Regions from separate parts of the Buttiauxella noackiae genome, predicted to be linked through region 3. Evidence: predicted binding sites of a transcription regulator. Region 3 holds the regulator's gene; each other region holds the start of a gene.

Region 1 (4,216 bases), on a different contig from region 3:
CATTTGCCGCCAGTGGCGCAGTCATTAAAAGCGCCGTCAGAAACTGGCTGGAAACACTACCATCAACCGAAACCTGGCCGCCGCTAAAGCCACCACGCAAACGTAGCGGTGGGTAATTTTCCTGCTCCAGATATTCGATCTGAGCGCCACCCTGGCGTAATGCATCAACCAGATGGCCAATTGGGCGTTCTTTCATGCGCGGTTCGCCCGTCAACACGATATTGTTGCCTCCCAGACACAGTGCAGCTGCCAGTGGACGCATCGCCGTACCCGCATTCCCTAAGAACAAGTCCAGCTCGCCTGACGCTTGAAGTGGGCCACCCATACCAGTCACTTCGCAACGCGTGCGGTCAGCAGAGAGCGTATAAGTCACGCCCAGAGCTTTCAGCGCGTTAAGCATATGACGCACATCGTCGCTATCCAGCAAATTAGTCAGTTCGGTGGTGCCATTAGCCAGCGCAGCCAGCAAAAGAGCTCTGTTAGAGACACTTTTTGAACCAGGAAGATTAATCGTGCCGTCGACAAGGGCGATGGGTTGTAACGTCAGGGATTCCAGCATGGGGAAAATACTCTCAACTCAAACAGAATAAAAACCCCGCTAAACAGGTCGCGGGGAGAATAACAACGAGCAGCGATTAACCGTGGCGACGTTCGAAGTCGACCATAAAATTGGTTAACGCTTGTACACCTTCAAGCGGCATCGCATTGTAGATGGATGCGCGCATTCCACCCACTACGCGGTGGCCCTTCAGTGCATGCAGACCTGCGGCAAACGACTCTTCCAGGAACACTTTATCAAGGGCACTGTCAGCTAACTGGAACGGCACATTCATACGTGAACGGTTAGCCGCAGCCACATCGTTACGGTAGAAGTCGCTTTTATCAATAACACCATATAACAACTCAGCTTTTGCTTTGTTGATTTTGTCCATTACTTCAACGCCGCCCTGCTCTTTCAGCCATTTGAAGACCAGGCCGGAAAGGTACCATGCGAACGTTGGCGGGGTGTTAAACATGGAGTCATTTTCGTTAAGCACGGTGTAGTCAAGAATTGACGGGCACGCTTTATGCGCCTTGCCGAGCAAATCTTCACGCACAATAACCAACGTCAAACCCGCAGGGCCGATGTTTTTCTGCGCACCAGCGTAAACAACACCAAACCGGCTGATATCCATCGGGTGCGACAAAATAGAGGATGAGTAGTCAGCAACCACAACTTTATCACCGAAATCTGGCGTTTCATGAGTCGCGATACCGTCAATAGTTTCGTTCGGGCAATAGTGCAAGTAGGCACTGTTTTCAGAAACCTGCCACTCGCTCATCGGTTTGATGGCACGCAGGCCATCGATTGTGACTTTGGCATCAATAACATTCGGAGTGCAGTATTTATGCGCTTCTTTTACTGCGCTGCTCGCCCAGTAACCACCATCAACATAATCAGCGGTAGTTTTGTCGCCCAGCAGGTTTAACGGTACACCAGCAAATTGGCCGCGACCACCGCCGTGACAGAACAAAACTTTGTAGTTTGAGGGGATTTGCAGCAGATCACGAAAATCTTTTTCAGCTTCTTCAGCGACCTCAATAAACTCTTTACCACGGTGGCTAATCTCCATTACGGAGGTGCCTAAACCTTGCCAGTCGCAAAGTTCAAGTTGCGCACGACGAAGCACTTCAGCCGGCAGCATTGCCGGGCCGGAACTAAAATTGTATACCTGAGCCATTTCCCCTCACCACGCTTAGAGCAATAAGTTTTATCACGCTATCGGTTTTATCACTCAGATGCAGAGGCTGCAACGGTTAATCAGACATGGCTTGGTAATGTGCGCAAAATCACACAACATAATCAACCAGTCGCTGAATTAAACGCCCGATAACCACCCGTCAGGTGACTCGTGTTGCCGTGCTGGCTTTGACCCATTGATGATGTTTACAGCGTGGACAAAGAATTTTTGTTCCCGCATTTAACGTCAGCACTTCACTACATCGAATGCAGGCGTAATCCCCATCCTCCGGCACCCTCTCGAAACGCTCGCTACAATACTCAGGCAATATAGATAAACCCGGCCTGACCAAATCATCGGGGAAGTAATAGACGCTAATCTGCCCATTGGTTTCTAATATTGCCAGCCGAACCTGCCCCAAATGCTCTACACCATGCAGGCGTAGTTCCATGAAGAACTCAAATTCGGTCATGTTTTGTGCCTGCATTTTTTCCCAGGCAAACTCACCTTCTTCTATTATTACCGCAGGTTTTCCTTCCATCAGATTTTCGAGTTTTTCACTGTGGCTCATCAACCACATAGCCAAACGATATAAGCAAGCGAGCGTCATAAATACGATGAAGACAGGCAGCATCGGCACATCGTCATAAAACGCCACATCACCTGCCGCTGAGCCAAGAGTCAGAATTATCAACACTTCAAACAACGACATCTGCCTTACGCCACGCCGCCCGGTTATCTTTAAAAACAAGAACACAAGTACAAAGGTGTAAAGGCTACGAAAAGCCACTTCCCACAGAAAATCTAAAGGGACTTTGTCTAGCGCCATCCGCTGGAGATCAAAGGTCTTCATTTATACCGCCATAACAGTAGGTTACTGACAGTAAGCATAGACTGTTATGCTAAGGCCGCCTGCGTGCTGCTGACGATGGCGTCAGTCTGCTAAAACCCGTATCATTGCGCGCTTTGCGTACGACAAAAGTGAAACCTCATGACTCAAACCTTTATTCCTGGCAAAGATGCCGCTCTGGAAGATTCCATCGCTCGCTTTCAGACCAAACTCGCCGATCTTGGCTTTAATATAGAAGAAGCTTCCTGGTTAAACCCTGTACCGAACGTCTGGTCCGTACATATCCGTGATAAAGACAGCGCGCTGTGCTTTACCAATGGCAAAGGCGCAACTAAAAAAGCCGCTTTAGCTTCAGCGCTGGGTGAATATTTCGAACGTCTGTCGACTAACTATTTCTTTGCTGATTTCTGGTTGGGCAAAACCATCGCTAATGGCCCGTTCGTGCATTATCCAAACGAGAAATGGTTCCCAATCCCAGAAGATGAGCAATTGCCGGAAGGCATTCTGGACTCACGTCTGCGCGCGTTTTACGACCCTGAAAACGAAGTCACCGCAGGTATGCTTATCGACCTGCAATCAGGTAATGAAGAGCGCGGTATCTGTGCGCTGCCATTCACCCGCCAGTCCGATCAAGAAACCGTGTATATCCCGATGAACATCATCGGCAATCTGTACGTTTCAAATGGGATGTCCGCAGGGAACACCGCGAACGAAGCTCGCGTACAAGCGCTCTCAGAAGTCTTCGAACGTCACATTAAAAATCGCATTATCGCAGAAAGCATCAGCCTGCCAGAAATCCCACAGGAAGTGCTGGCTCGTTATCCGGGCGTGGTTGAGTCAATTGCAACGCTTGAAGCTGAAGGTTTCCCGATCTTTGCTTACGACGGTTCATTAGGTGGTAAATATCCGGTTATCTGCGTGGTGTTGTTCAACCCGGCAAATGGCACCTGCTTCGCCTCCTTCGGTGCTCACCCTGATTTCGGTGTAGCACTGGAACGTACCGTGACAGAACTACTGCAAGGCCGTGGCCTGAAAGATCTTGATGTGTTCACTCCACCAACGTTTGACGACGAAGAAGTGGCAGAGCATGCCAATCTCGAAACTCACTTTATCGACTCCAGCGGCCTGATCTCCTGGGATATGTTCAAGCAAGATGCTGACTATCCATTTGTTGACTGGAGCTTCTCCGGCACAACAGAAGAAGAGTTCGCCACGTTGATGGCAATCTTTGATGCAGAAGACCAGGAAGTCTACATCGCTGACTACCAGCATCTGGATGTTTACGCTTGCCGCATCATCGTTCCAGGCATGTCCGATATTTACCCGGCGGAAGACCTGCTACTCGCAAACAACAATATGGGCTATCACCTGCGCGATACAATTCTGGCTCTGCCAGGTAGCGAGTGGGAGAAGCAAGATTATCTGGACCTGATTTCTCAGTTAGATGAAGAAGGCCACGATGACTTCACTCGTGTGCGTGAATTGCTGGGTCTGGCCACAGGTAAAGATAACGGTTGGTACACGCTGCGTATTGGTGAATTGAAAGCCATGCTGGCTCTGGCTGGCGGTGATACCGAGCAGGCGCTGATCTGGACTGAATGGACGATGGAGTTCAATGCGTCTATTTTCAGCGCCGAGCGTGCTA
Region 2 (4,216 bases), on a different contig from region 3:
ATTGCCATTATCTTCCACCACCGGTGACTTCCCTAATGGGTGCACGGCTTTTAATGAAGCGGGGGCCAGCATAGTTGGTTCGCGCTCGTAGCGAACAATCTGGTAAGGCACCTGTAGCTCTTCAAGCATCCATAAAATGCGTTGCGAGCGGGAGTTATTGAGGTGATGGACGATAAGCATAAGGTAACCTTTTGTTTAGCAAGATGAGTTAACTATAGGTAAATGTGCAAAGAGTGAAGCATTAAAATTGTTCAAAAAACATGCAATACCACCTTGAAACCTGGCCGAGCAGAACTACAATTAAATTGTCAGCGCAATCCGGAACCTCCTGAGAATGTGTGATTGAGGGACGCTGATGTCGGGGGAAACCCTCCTTGCGAAAAGCGGGATAGATCGAAAGACAAAGACCGGGAATAAACTAAAGCGCCGAAGTTGGGCGCTTTAGTTTTGCCTGCTATTTTGCCTGCTATTAAGGTTAATCATCTTCCAGTAAACGAGCACCCGTCCCCTCTTCACCGAGTTTATCGCCTGGGTTTCGCAGCGGGCAGTCAGCACCCGATAGACAACCGCAGCCGATACAACCGTCCAGTTCGTCACGAAGTGCCGTCAGCGTATGAATGCGCCGGTCCAGTTCCTCGCGCCATTGCGACGACATTTTTTTCCAGTCGTTCTTATTGATTTTGTGTCCATCGGGCAGCACGCCAAACTCTTCACCAATGGTCGACAGCGGAATGCCAATACGCTGCGCAATTTTAATAATGGCTACATTTCGCAGCACATCACGCGTGTAACGACGCTGGTTTCCGCTATTTCTTCTGCTTTTGATAAGACCTTTGCTCTCGTAGAAGTGCAAAGCCGAAACGGCCACGCCGCTACGCTTCGCCACTTCGCCAGGACTGAGTAAGGGTTTAAAGCGCGGTAATTTCTTTTCCATAATGCTCTTTACCTCAAGTTAACTTGAGGAATTATACTCGCTGCCATTAGAACCAGCTAATTGAAATCGAGCTTGAGGATCGCTTATGGCACATCAGGACATTATTAAAACTTTGACTGAATGGATTGACGATCACATTGATCAACCGTTGAACATTGATGTTGTGGCAAAAAAATCAGGCTATTCAAAATGGTATCTTCAGCGGATGTTCCGCACGGTGAAACGCCAGACACTGGGTGAATACATTCGGCAGCGTCGCCTGTTGATGGCGGCCAAAGAGTTACGCAATACGCAGCGCCCGATCTTTGATATTGCGATGGACTATGGCTATGTCTCTCAACAGACATTTTCGCGTGTTTTCCGCCGCGAGTTCGACCGTACACCAACCGACTATCGCCACCACGCCTGAAGCTATTTGTGGAAGAATTGTTACCTGACAGCCCGATAAAATGGGTCAGAAAATGCGCCGCAGAACTGGCGATTAAAAGAACAAGTGTGATATAGTTCACAAATCCTGTGAGACAGGATTCTTCTTACATTTTCTGTACCCACTCATTCCCCTGACGGTCCCTGAGCTGTATTTGCCGCGCCTTGTGTCGCGCGTAACCGTTGAGCGTGATGAGTTATGCTTAAGGAACAGTTTTCATGGCGGCAATTACTACCAGCGTTTTACTTATGCGCTGGCCTTTAGTCAGTGCGGTTTTGATGTTTTTAGCCAGCACATTGAACATCCAGTTTCGCAAATCCGACTACGCATTTTTAGCGCTGGTGAGCAGTGGTCTGGGTATCGCTGCATCTTTGTGGTTTGCAACGGGTCTGTTAGGGCTGACTCTGGCCGATTTCCCAGTAATTTGGGCATCGTTCAAAGACATCATGATTGAGATATCAAGCCATGCGCCGCCAGAATGGCCGATGGTGTTGACCTGATGGGTCTGATTTGAATTGATAACGGCCTCATTGCGAGGCCGTTTTTGTTTGTATCGGTTAGCTTTTGCCGTCGCGGGCATCCACCGTACTTTGCCTGAATATCAGCTCAGCTTTGGCTCTACTCCCCGTCGGTTCATCGTGGTTGGCAATTTTTTCCAGCATGAGTTGGCAGGCTTCTTGCGCAAGCCGTTTCTCATTTTGCCGCATCGACCAAATATTGTTGGCGAGGAAACTCAGCATAATATTGTCATCAAAAGTGCCAATATTAATTTCATGAGGAATATAGCCATACCGCTCACGCAACACGCCTAATGCCCCTTGCAAAATAGGCAATGATGACGCAATGAAATGTTGCGGCCAGGTATGATGGGTGTCGATGTAGTCCGTCATCATTTTTTCCCCATCGCTCAACTGGTTGTGCCCAGCGCTACTGATATGCGCGGGCGTCCACTCGATGCCGTGCTGTTCCATCGCTGCGCGATATCCAGTCAAACGGTCAATTATCGAAGGGGAATCAGGGTCGCCCACAAAGAATTGAATCGGCGCATGAATATGGTTCAGCATTGCGTCAGTCAGCCTAAAACCGCTATCAACGTTATCCGTTACCACGCAGCATGTACCTTCCACACCAAAATCCCGATCAAGAAACACCATCGGTTTCAGACAGTTTTTCAAGTAATGCGCCTGGCTTGCCGCGTTTGTCGACACGACAAAAATTCCATCAACGTTGCGATTTTCCAACGATTTCACCAACAGATTTTCATAAGCAGCATCGTTGTTGGTGCAACTTATCATCAACTGATAACCCTGTTCGCGGCAGCGAGCCTCCAATAATTCAGCCAGCGCGGAAAAGAAGGGGTTCGATAAGCGTGGTATCACCAGACCAAAGGTATCGGTCTTATTCAACTTCAAACTACGTGCAGCAAGATTGATGGTATAGCTATGTTTTTTAACGTAGCTATTAATCCTTTCCTGGGTCTTTTCGCTAATGCGATATTTCTGCGCGTTGCCATTCAACACCGCGCGAACCGTTGTGATGGAGACGCCAAGCTCCATGGCGATTTGCTCAATTGTCTTTGCCAATCTAACCCTTCCTTAGCTGGAGCTGGTTTGTTTACGCCATAAGGCTTTCAAACGCGGACCAAAAATCGGTAGCAACAGTGTCAGTATCGCGATACCTAAGAACACCGCACAGACCGGGCGCGTCAGAAATATCATCGGATCACCTTCGGAGATAACTAACGTGCGACGGAAATTTGATTCAGCCATTGGGCCAAGAATAATACCAATTACGATAGGCGACATAGAAAAGTCCAGCTTGATCAGAATGTAAGCTGCAAGACCTGCACCCATCATCACAAACACATCGGTCATATCATGGTTTACGGAATACGCGCCAACCGAGCACAAAACAAAGATAATCGGCACCAACACGCGACGCGGGACACTCATCACTTTGGCAAACAAGCGCATTCCCATAAAGCCCATAATGCCCATGAAGATATTTGCGGCGAATAACCCAATAAAAATGGAGTTCACTTCAACCGGGTGTTCAGTGAATAACTGCGGCCCAAGCGCCAGGCCCTGTACCATAAATGCGCCCATAATAATCGCAGTTGCGCCGTCACCAGGGATCCCAAGCGTCATCAGTGGCACCATTGCTCCCCCTGCGACAGAGTTAGCGCCTGCTTCAGGAGCTGAAACGCCTTCCGGTGAACCATGACCAAACTCTTCCGGATGTTTTGACCAACGCTTGGCTTCGTTGTACGCAATAAACGAGGCTATATCACCACCCGTTCCTGGAATCGCACCGATACCAGTGCCAATGACTGATGAGCGAATATAAGTCGGCATCACACGTTTAATGTCAGACCAGGTCGGCAAAATACGGTCAATTTTGCTTTTAGTCTGGCGCACAATACCTGCAAGACGCTCACGGTGATCTTCCTCAAGGCTTAATAAGCCTTGAGAGAAGGCGAACAAGCCAACCAGTACAGGAATAAATGAAATCCCCCCCATCAGATAGATTGAGTCAAAGGTGAATCGCATTCCGCTGGTCATTGGGTCGAGCCCAATGGTGGCAATAAATAAGCCCAGAACGCCGCCAATAAGTCCCTTAATAACGGACTGTGAGGAAACACTGGTAATAATGCTGATACCAAATATCGCTAATGCGAAATATTCAGCCGAAGAAAAACCGGTCGCGACTTTCGCCAACAAGGGCGCGATTAAGACCAGAGCGATGGTGCTAAATACACCACCAAACATAGAAGCGAGGGTCGATAAACCCAGCGCGCGTCCTGCTTCACCTTTCTTCGCCATCGGGTAACCATCAAGCACTGTGGCTGCAGACGC
Region 3 (4,216 bases):
ACTTAGCGGCCCGTTTGGAAGCCCTTCAAGCGGGTCCAGAATATTCGCGTCATTGGTTTCTCCTGGCTCATCATATTGAAGACGCTGCTGGCATCGTTGCAGAGCAATTTCACATGACTGCAAATAACGCTGGGCAAGGTCTGGCGTCAACATATTGTGCTCGCGAGCCAAAGTCGTCATTGCGTTAATATGTTCGACAATAAATTGGCTGTGTGTCACCCACAGTTTCATATCCGCCAGATAATGCGAATTAAACCCAGGCTCCTGCATTGCTTGATTCAGGGAGTTAAACAGAGCGTTATGTGCCTGGTTGACCTTCATGCGTTCATAAGCCAGCGGCGTTGGTTCGGGGTCATTACTTAGAATCAGGCGAATGGCACTTTGATCCCTTTCCAGCGCATCGTGCGCGTTCTGGCGCAACAAGCCACTCTGCCATTGTGGCCATAGCCACACCATACCGCCAAAGGCTATCAAACAGCCTAGCAAGGTATCTATCAGGCGAGGGACGATGTACTGCTCGGCACTTAATGTTATCAATTGCAGGGTATAAACGGCTGTCACCGTAAAGCCTATCGTCGCCCAGCCGTAGCTTTTGCGAATAAACAAATAGCTCACCAGCGTAATGACCAACATCGCGCCCAGGGCAATGCTTTGCGGGAAGTGGAAGTGCAGCGCAATACCTGCGATGGCAAGGCCTGCGATGGTGCCAGCCGAACGGTGGAGAATTCGAACACGTGTGGCACCGTAGCCGTTTTGTGTCACGAACATCACCGTCATTAAAATCCAGTAGGGCTTGGGCAGATGTAAAAATGCACCTAACAGACTGGCTATCGTGAGCATCACACCCAATCTTGCTGCGTTGCGAAGCGCCGCTGACTTCAATGATAAATAGCTTTTTAATGCCGCCCACAGCGGCAAACGGCGCTGCCGGTCTTCCATTAAATCACGGACATAGAGTGGGCGTTGAGTGCGTAGCACGCGAGCGACACGGCTGAAGTGGTAATGACAAAATTGCCCTACCGGGTTATCTGGATTCTGTCGGGCGATTTTCTCAAGGGCATCGATCTGTTTTTCCATCGTAAAACGCTGTGGATAACGATGATAAAGAATATCGTCAGCCAGTACACGTAGCCGCGCCGCGATTGTCTGGGCATTCCAGCGAATAACCGCTTCTGCATGGCTTTTCTCGACGAGTTTTTGCACTTCCGCAGGCTGGTGAAGGCTTACCGAGATGTGTTCCTGTAAATCTAAAGCCACCTGAAAAGCACGCAGCAAGCGCTTGTAGCCGTTATGCTGATTCGCCGCCAGCATATGAAGCTGTTGGTAGCATTGAGTAATGAGATCTACTGCTTTTTGCTGACGAGCCAGTAGCGGAGGCAGCGCTTTTTCCGGATCGGTATGTTGAGTCAGCATGCCGTATTTTGCTTCACAGTAATCTGCTAACTGCCGATAGAGCAGGCTCAATGATTCGCGTAATGGCTGCTCGCGCCACATCCAGAACCAAAACCAGTTAAATACGCCGTACCAAATCGTACCGGAGACATAAAGTAGCATCGGCTTCCAGATTGGCATATTCCCGGCCATGCTGAGCGTAAAAATAGCGGCAATCAGTGAAGCGGGAAGTAGACGCGCGTGAAGTGAGCTGATTTCTGCCGTGACACCCAGTAAAAGTGCCATCACAACAAGAATGATAGGCAGTGGCACACTGGTATACAAAAGTAGCAACTGCATGATCAAGCTACTGATGGCAAAAAGGCTGCCGCCAATAATCAAACGTTTGAAGAAGCGCTTATGGGGAGTGTCAAGGCCCGCAATATTGCAGCAGGCAGGAACTAACGAGAAAAGCAGGCCAGACTGGAGATCGCCAACGAGTAAACCTACCGCCACAGGGAGGCACAGCACCAGCGTTTGTCGCAGTGCGTAATTCACCTCGGGATGGTAGATAACTCTTCGCCACATAAACCCTTCTTACTTAAAGCTGCAGCGGCGTTAGCTGCATTCATTCACCCGAATCACTTACTTGAGTAAGCTCATCGGGATGAACTCACTTGCTGCCTAAACGGGTTTCAGATTTGGTTTTTTTGAGACAAAAATGGCGTGTTATTGAAGTAACACGCCATTTTTTTAGACGGAGATTAACGAGTGCCGTATACGACGATCGTTTTACCGTGAGCGGAGATCAGATTTTGATCTTCCAGCATTTTCAAGATGCGACCAACAGTTTCGCGAGAGCAACCCACGATCTGACCGATTTCCTGACGGGTAATTTTAATCTGCATACCGTCCGGGTGGGTCATTGCATCAGGTTGTTTAGCAAGGTTCAGCAGTGTCTGCGCGATACGACCGGTAACGTCCAGGAATGCCAGGTTGCCTACTTTCTCAGAAGTGACTTGCAGACGGCGTGCCATCTGCGAAGAAAGGCGCATCAGAATGTCTGGGTTGACCTGGATTAGCTGGCGGAATTTTTTATATGAAATTTCAGCCACTTCACAGGCACTTTTAGCACGAACCCAGGCACTACGCTCCTGACCTTCTTCGAACAGCCCTAACTCACCAATGAAATCGCCCTGATTTAGATAGGAGAGGATCATTTCCTTGCCCTCTTCATCTTTAATCAGAACAGCCACAGAGCCCTTGACGATGTAATACAGCGTCTCTGCCTTCTCACCTTGGTGAATGAGTGTGCTCTTCGATGGATACTTATGAATGTGGCAATGGGACAAGAACCATTCGAGAGTCGGGTCTGTTTGCGGTTTGCCAAGCACCATGCGCGGTTATCCTCTGTTTTATAACTGGCTACCAACGACAGGACGCTAAACATCCTGTCTGGCGTTGCAAGTAATTAGAATATTCCCCACCTTGGGGAGATGGCATGCAAGTCATTCTTGCTGCCTGTAATTAGTGATGTCCTCTGCATACATGCATTACGTCAATGTATCGATGTAGCATCTGGATTGTTTTAGCATAGCTTTTGACAAGTGTCTCCTGTTGTATCGTTTCAGCTTGACGCATGTCGCCTTCCGTTGCCAGATTTGCTGAATCTGCGTACTCTGAACGGTAATTTATCTACAGGAGTAAGTAGCATGCAGGCACGAGTGAAATGGGTTGAAGGGTTTACCTTCCTGGGTGAATCCGCTTCAGGGCACCAGATTCTTATGGATGGCAATTCTGGTGATAAAGCACCAAGCCCAATGGAAATGGTGCTGATGTCCGTTGGCGGTTGCAGTGCAATTGACGTAGTTTCTATTTTGCAAAAAGGCCGCTACACCGTGACCGACTGTGAAGTGAAACTGACCTCTGAGCGCCGTGAAGAGGCTCCGCGTTTGTTTACACATATCAATCTGCATTTCATCGTGACAGGCAAAGAGTTAAAAGATGCTGCAGTTTCCCGCGCAGTAGATCTCTCTGCTGAGAAGTACTGCTCTGTTGCACTGATGCTTGAAAAAGCTGTCAATGTTACTCATAGCTATGAAGTGATTGAAGGCTAATTTATCCGTTATCCTTCGAGCAGCAGGGGGTTGTGAGTGCCGCCCACCAGCAAATCGAATGCTAACGGGCATAAGTCATGACAAGGGCGGTGATCAATCGCCCTGATTAATATTTCGCCCTTCCGCCAACCGTTTCACTAACGGTGTCATAATCAATTCCATCGCCAGCCCCATCTTGCCGCCCGGCACCACCAATGTATTGATATGCGAAATAAATGAGCCTTGTAGCATGGCGAGTAAATACGGGAAATCGATGTCATCCAGCCCGCGAAAATGAATCACCACAAAACTTTCATCCAGTGACGGGATGCCGCGAGCCGCAAATGGGTTCGACGTATCAACAGTTGGGACGCGCTGGAAGTTGATGTGGGTGCGAGAGAATTGCGGCGTGATGTAATTGATATAGTCATCCATAGAACGAACCACAGAATCCATTACCGCTTCACGGGAATGCCCGCGCTCGCTGGTATCTCGCACCAGTTTTTGTATCCACTCCAGGTTCACAATCGGTACCACACCAACCAGTAAATCCACGGCTTTGGCTACATCATGCTGTGGCGTGACCACACCGCCGTGCAAACCTTCATAAAACAAAACATCAGTGGGTTCTGGTAGTGGCTGCCATGGCGTAAAGGTTCCGGGGATTTGGTTCCAGGGTACTGCTTCATCGTAAGTATGTAGATACTTGCGTGACTTACCTTGCCCGGTTCTCCCGTACTCAATGAAAG
Region 4 (4,216 bases), on a different contig from region 3:
CAGCCACCAAATTTCTGATAAGCCACCGATAAACGGCCGGAGGCATTATCGTTACCGCCAGATATGGCGCTGGCGACACGTTCATCATGATCTTTACTGCTGTTAAAACCAGACTTAATCCCGGTTTCAAATTCGACCTGAGTGTCAGGCTGCCCCTTTTTCGTCACGATGTTAATCAAGCCACCAGTGCTACCACCGCCGTACAGCGAAGTTGCACCAGAAATAACTTCGATATGTTCGATGTTAAAAGGGTCGATAGAGTCGAGCTGGCGGCTATCGGTACGGGAAGAGTTCAGACGAACGCCATCCACTAAAACCACGATAGAACGTCCACGCATATTCATGCCGTAGTTGGTACGACTTTGGCTGCTGACATCCAGACCGGGAATTAACTGTGCAAGTGCGTCTTTCAGCTCCTTACCTCCCTGAATCTGTTGCTCAAGCTCGGTGCCTTCAATAACCCAGGTGGTCTGCGCCATTTCAGCCACCGTACGGTGCATACGGTTGGCAGAAACCAGAATATTTTCTTCGGAAGTTTGCTGCGCGAAAGCCGGAGCCATCATCGCCAGAAGCAGCGGGTTAAGCACCCAGCGTGCGTTTTTATGCATCATCATCATTCCTTGGATGGGAAAATATTAACATTTGAAAATGTTTTGAAATAAGAACGAGCTGAATTTTGCCGATAACGTTTCTCATTATCAATCTCAATTGATAGTATTTCTCAAATTAATCTTATGAATAATCATATGATTTCTGTGGGTTACTTTTTCGGGCTTAGGCAAGACAAGGCAAAGGAGTTGAAATGGCAGAGGTACAAAGCTACAGATTGTTTAATGTGCGGCTAATGCATAAATCACACGTTTCACCTTCGCTGTTGAGTCTGGTATTTGGCGGTCCGGATGTGGCAAACATGAAATGTGATTCGCCCGATCAGCGAATCAAAATGTTGTTCCCGTCGGAAGATGGCTCAATTCCTAACTTGCCAGACCACGGGCAGTGGTATTCGTTGCTGCAAGAATTACCTAAAGAAAAGCGGCCAGTTGTGCGTACCTATACCTTGCGCCGCGTTGACCGCGAGCGTCAGGAAGTGACGGTTGAATTCGTGAGCCACGGCACGGAAGGGCCAGCCTCCGCATGGGCGATTAGCTCGCAACCTGGTGACAAAATACAAATTGTTGCACCGAATGCTGAGTATCCGGCAGACAGCGGCGGTTATGAATGGACGCCACCTGCGGGTTTGCGCCAGGGGTTAATTGTTGCGGATGAAACGGCACTGCCTGCGGCGCGAGGCATACTTGAACTTCTGTCGAAACAGCAACATCCGCCAGAAATTCAGGCGTTTTTTGAAGTCCCGGAGCAGGGGGACTGCGTGGATTTAAGTGAATTTGGTTTTGCGAAAATTCATTGGTTGCCGCGAAAGGCTGTCAATGCAAGGCATGGGGAGTGCTTGCTCAAGGCGGTGAGTCAATGTGCCCAGCTTCCTGAAACTGCTGGAATTACAGAAACAGTTAATGAAGAGTCTGAAGGTGAACTGTTGTGGGATAAAGCCACTACAGCCAGTAACGCCTTTTACGGCTGGGTTGCGGCGGAATCATCCGTTGTGAAAATGCTGCGCCGTTATTTAATCGGAGAATGCGGTGTGAGCCATGACGCTATCAACTTTATGGCCTACTGGAGCAAAGGGCGAGAGCGTTAAGGCAAACGAAAAGGGCGGCAAATGCCGCCCGATATTCAGACTTTCTTCAGCTCTGGTAATAGCCGCATCGTGGTGCTGACTATCTGCATCAGCTCTGCGTAGCTGGCGTTTTCACGGGCGCTGACCGACATCCCCTGAATGATACAGCACAGGTACTTCGCCAGTTTGTGAACACAACTGCTGGCCGGAATCTCACCTTTCTGCTGGCGTTTTTCCAGGAAATGCACCAGCGTCTTTTCCTGCATTGCATGACGGGCTTTGATGACCGTAGCAATATCTTCCGAAGATGCCGCCAGTACTGACGATGTACAGATGATAAAGCAGCCCGCCGGCGTGTCTTTATCGGTGAAAAGCTTCGCGACGATAGAGAGATAATCTTCTAAAGCCTCTTCAAGTGAGCGCTCCTCACAGAACAAACAGGCTTCGTGTTTTTGTGCAAAGCGCGCGATGTAGCGATCTAACACCGCTTTGAATAGCCCCTCTTTATTGGTGAATTCGGCATAAAGCGTCGGGGCTTTTGCGCCAGTTGCTTCAACCAAATGTGCCATAGAGGTGGCTTCATAGCCGTGTTGCCAGAACAAAGCCATGGCCTTGTCGAGTGCTGCTTCCCTGTCAAACACCTTCGGTCGGCCACGGCTTTTTTTGATGCAACTGGTGTCAGTAGACATAGAAAACCGTTTAACCTTTTGTTGTTTAATGAACGATCATTATAAAAATAATAACACGCGTAAGCCATAGGTTGATTATTAAAAATAATTTAATCCTATGCTTATGAAAAATAGTGTGTTTATAAAATAATTAACGAGCGTTATAAAAATAGTTTGACGTGTGATGCAGATCACATCTATGATTTAGTTATCGATCGTTAAGTAAAGAACTTAACGGCCTAATAAATCATCTGCTCAAGGTAAATAACATGAAAAACGTAAAAACTCTTATCGCTGCTGCTGTTCTGAGTTCACTCTCTTTCGCAAGCTTTGCCGCTGTTGAAGTGCAGGCAACGCCAACCGGTCAACAAAAAGTCGGTACTATCACCGCGACTGCGGGTACAAACCTGGGTTCGCTTGAAGACCAACTGGCTGAGAAAGCCGATCAAATGGGTGCCAGCTCATTCCGTATCACTTCTGTAACTGGCCCGAACACTCTGCACGGTACAGCAGTAATTTATAAATAAGCGTTAACCCTCATTGCGCTGATTTATAAAACTTGCCACGAAAAAGGCCTCGTTGAAAAACGAGGCCTTTTTCATTTCTCAAGCACTCTGAGAACTTAGATTTCGTTGGTTGCTACAGTATGCGCGTTCACATCAATTGGCATACCCGAACGATGTTTCATTGCTTCTTCCATTACGGTTGCATCGGTTTCCGGCGCGGCCTGGAACTGTTTCATCTGCTCTGTGAGCACAATCGGCAGCACTTTAGGATCGTCATTAATGTCTTTAGACAATGGCTGATGCACTTCAACTAAGCGCGTGCCGTCTGGCTCCACCGAAGTTTTAATCGCGGTATTGATAATGCGAACGGGCGTTCCGACAGGCATATCTTTGTACAGCGCTTTAATATCGTCATCACGCAGACGAATACAACCCGAGCTGACACGCATGCCAATGCCGAAATCTGCGTTAGTCCCGTGCAGCAGATAAACCCCGCCAAAGGCTGCGAGACGAATCGCATGGTGGCCCATTGGGTTCTCTGGTCCGGCAGGAACAACAGCTGGAAGCTTTATGCCATTTGCCAGGTAACGAGCGCGAATATTTGCAGTCGGGGTCCAGGTTGGATTGGCCCGTTTATCTGAAACACTGGTCACCATCGTTGGTGTTACCGTATCACCGCCAAGTTGACCGATACCAATCGGATAAACCGTTACGCTGTTCTTTCCTTTGGGATAATAGTAAACGCGCAGCTCGGCAAGATTGAGAACCAGCCCTTCACGTGGTGCATCCGGCAGTAGCATTTGGCGCGGGATGGTTAAAACACTTCCCGCACGGGGAACATAGGGATCGACACCGGGGTTGGCCTGCAATAACGCAAGGAAACCGACGTTGTATTTTTTTGCGATAGCCTCAAGTGAACCACCGTCATCTTTTACCTCATGGAAAAAATTCTGGCCGATAAGACGGCTGCCTTCTGCTGGTAGAGGATAAGAGTTGGCATTCGCGTTAAAAGCGGCGAGTGCTGCACTAACCAGCATAATCGACGCCAGCCAACGCATAGCGCGTGCCTTGCGAGATGATAAAACGCTCAAAGAGGTAATCACGATAAGCCCTATAAATATTATGGTTAATGTTATAAAAAAGTTAATCGATGATTATGGCAGGGGGAGATGTCGGGAAATCCTGGCGGATTGAAAGAATGTGTAAATGTTACAATGAAATGGAGTAGGGCGGGTAAGCGCAAACGCTACCCGCCACCATGGGCACTACGCTACAGCGTTCTGCGCCAGCTGATGCATAAAGTTACGTACCCATTCCATACGCGCTTTACGATCTGCGAGGTCTTCAATAAATTTGAGTCGCGTTGG

What was found. Region 3 encodes CRP, which controls carbon source genes, mostly activating them, when cyclic AMP is high. Its sites were predicted from a motif close to ATGTGANNNNNNTCACAT; they were not measured.
Region 1: a site for CRP is predicted at 1,819-1,836, ahead of serC (3-phosphoserine/phosphohydroxythreonine transaminase). Genes of this name have one in related genera too.
Region 2: a site for CRP is predicted at 1,428-1,445, ahead of IX31_RS08210 (YjcB family protein). Genes of this name have one in related genera too.
Region 4: a site for CRP is predicted at 2,523-2,540, ahead of bhsA (multiple stress resistance protein BhsA). Genes of this name have one in related genera too.

The regions. Positions count from the first base shown of each region.
Region 1 covers NZ_JPRU01000001.1:1,355,282-1,359,497, forward strand. The annotation lists gene aroA (3-phosphoshikimate 1-carboxyvinyltransferase) at 1-556, opposite strand, end outside; gene serC (3-phosphoserine/phosphohydroxythreonine transaminase) at 636-1,721, opposite strand; gene IX31_RS06260 (DUF421 domain-containing protein) at 1,882-2,574, opposite strand; gene ycaO (30S ribosomal protein S12 methylthiotransferase accessory factor YcaO) at 2,713-4,216, shown strand, end outside.
Region 2 covers NZ_JPRU01000001.1:1,815,393-1,819,608, forward strand. The annotation lists gene IX31_RS08195 (glutathione S-transferase family protein) at 1-180, opposite strand, end outside; gene soxR (redox-sensitive transcriptional activator SoxR) at 476-934, opposite strand; gene soxS (superoxide response transcriptional regulator SoxS) at 1,020-1,343, shown strand; gene IX31_RS08210 (YjcB family protein) at 1,580-1,861, shown strand; gene IX31_RS08215 (LacI family DNA-binding transcriptional regulator) at 1,919-2,944, opposite strand; gene IX31_RS08220 (tripartite tricarboxylate transporter permease) at 2,957-4,216, opposite strand, start outside.
Region 3 covers NZ_JPRU01000003.1:15,940-20,155, reverse strand. The annotation lists gene IX31_RS15970 (YccS/YhfK family putative transporter) at 1-1,959, opposite strand, end outside; gene crp (cAMP-activated global transcriptional regulator CRP) at 2,136-2,768, opposite strand; gene IX31_RS15960 (OsmC family protein) at 3,084-3,488, shown strand; gene IX31_RS15955 (phosphoribulokinase) at 3,582-4,216, opposite strand, start outside.
Region 4 covers NZ_JPRU01000001.1:1,145,258-1,149,473, reverse strand. The annotation lists gene iutA (ferric aerobactin receptor IutA) at 1-608, opposite strand, end outside; gene IX31_RS05250 (siderophore-interacting protein) at 803-1,696, shown strand; gene IX31_RS05245 (TetR/AcrR family transcriptional regulator) at 1,732-2,364, opposite strand; gene bhsA (multiple stress resistance protein BhsA) at 2,613-2,870, shown strand; gene ldtC (L,D-transpeptidase LdtC) at 2,966-3,907, opposite strand; gene mfd (transcription-repair coupling factor) at 4,115-4,216, opposite strand, start outside.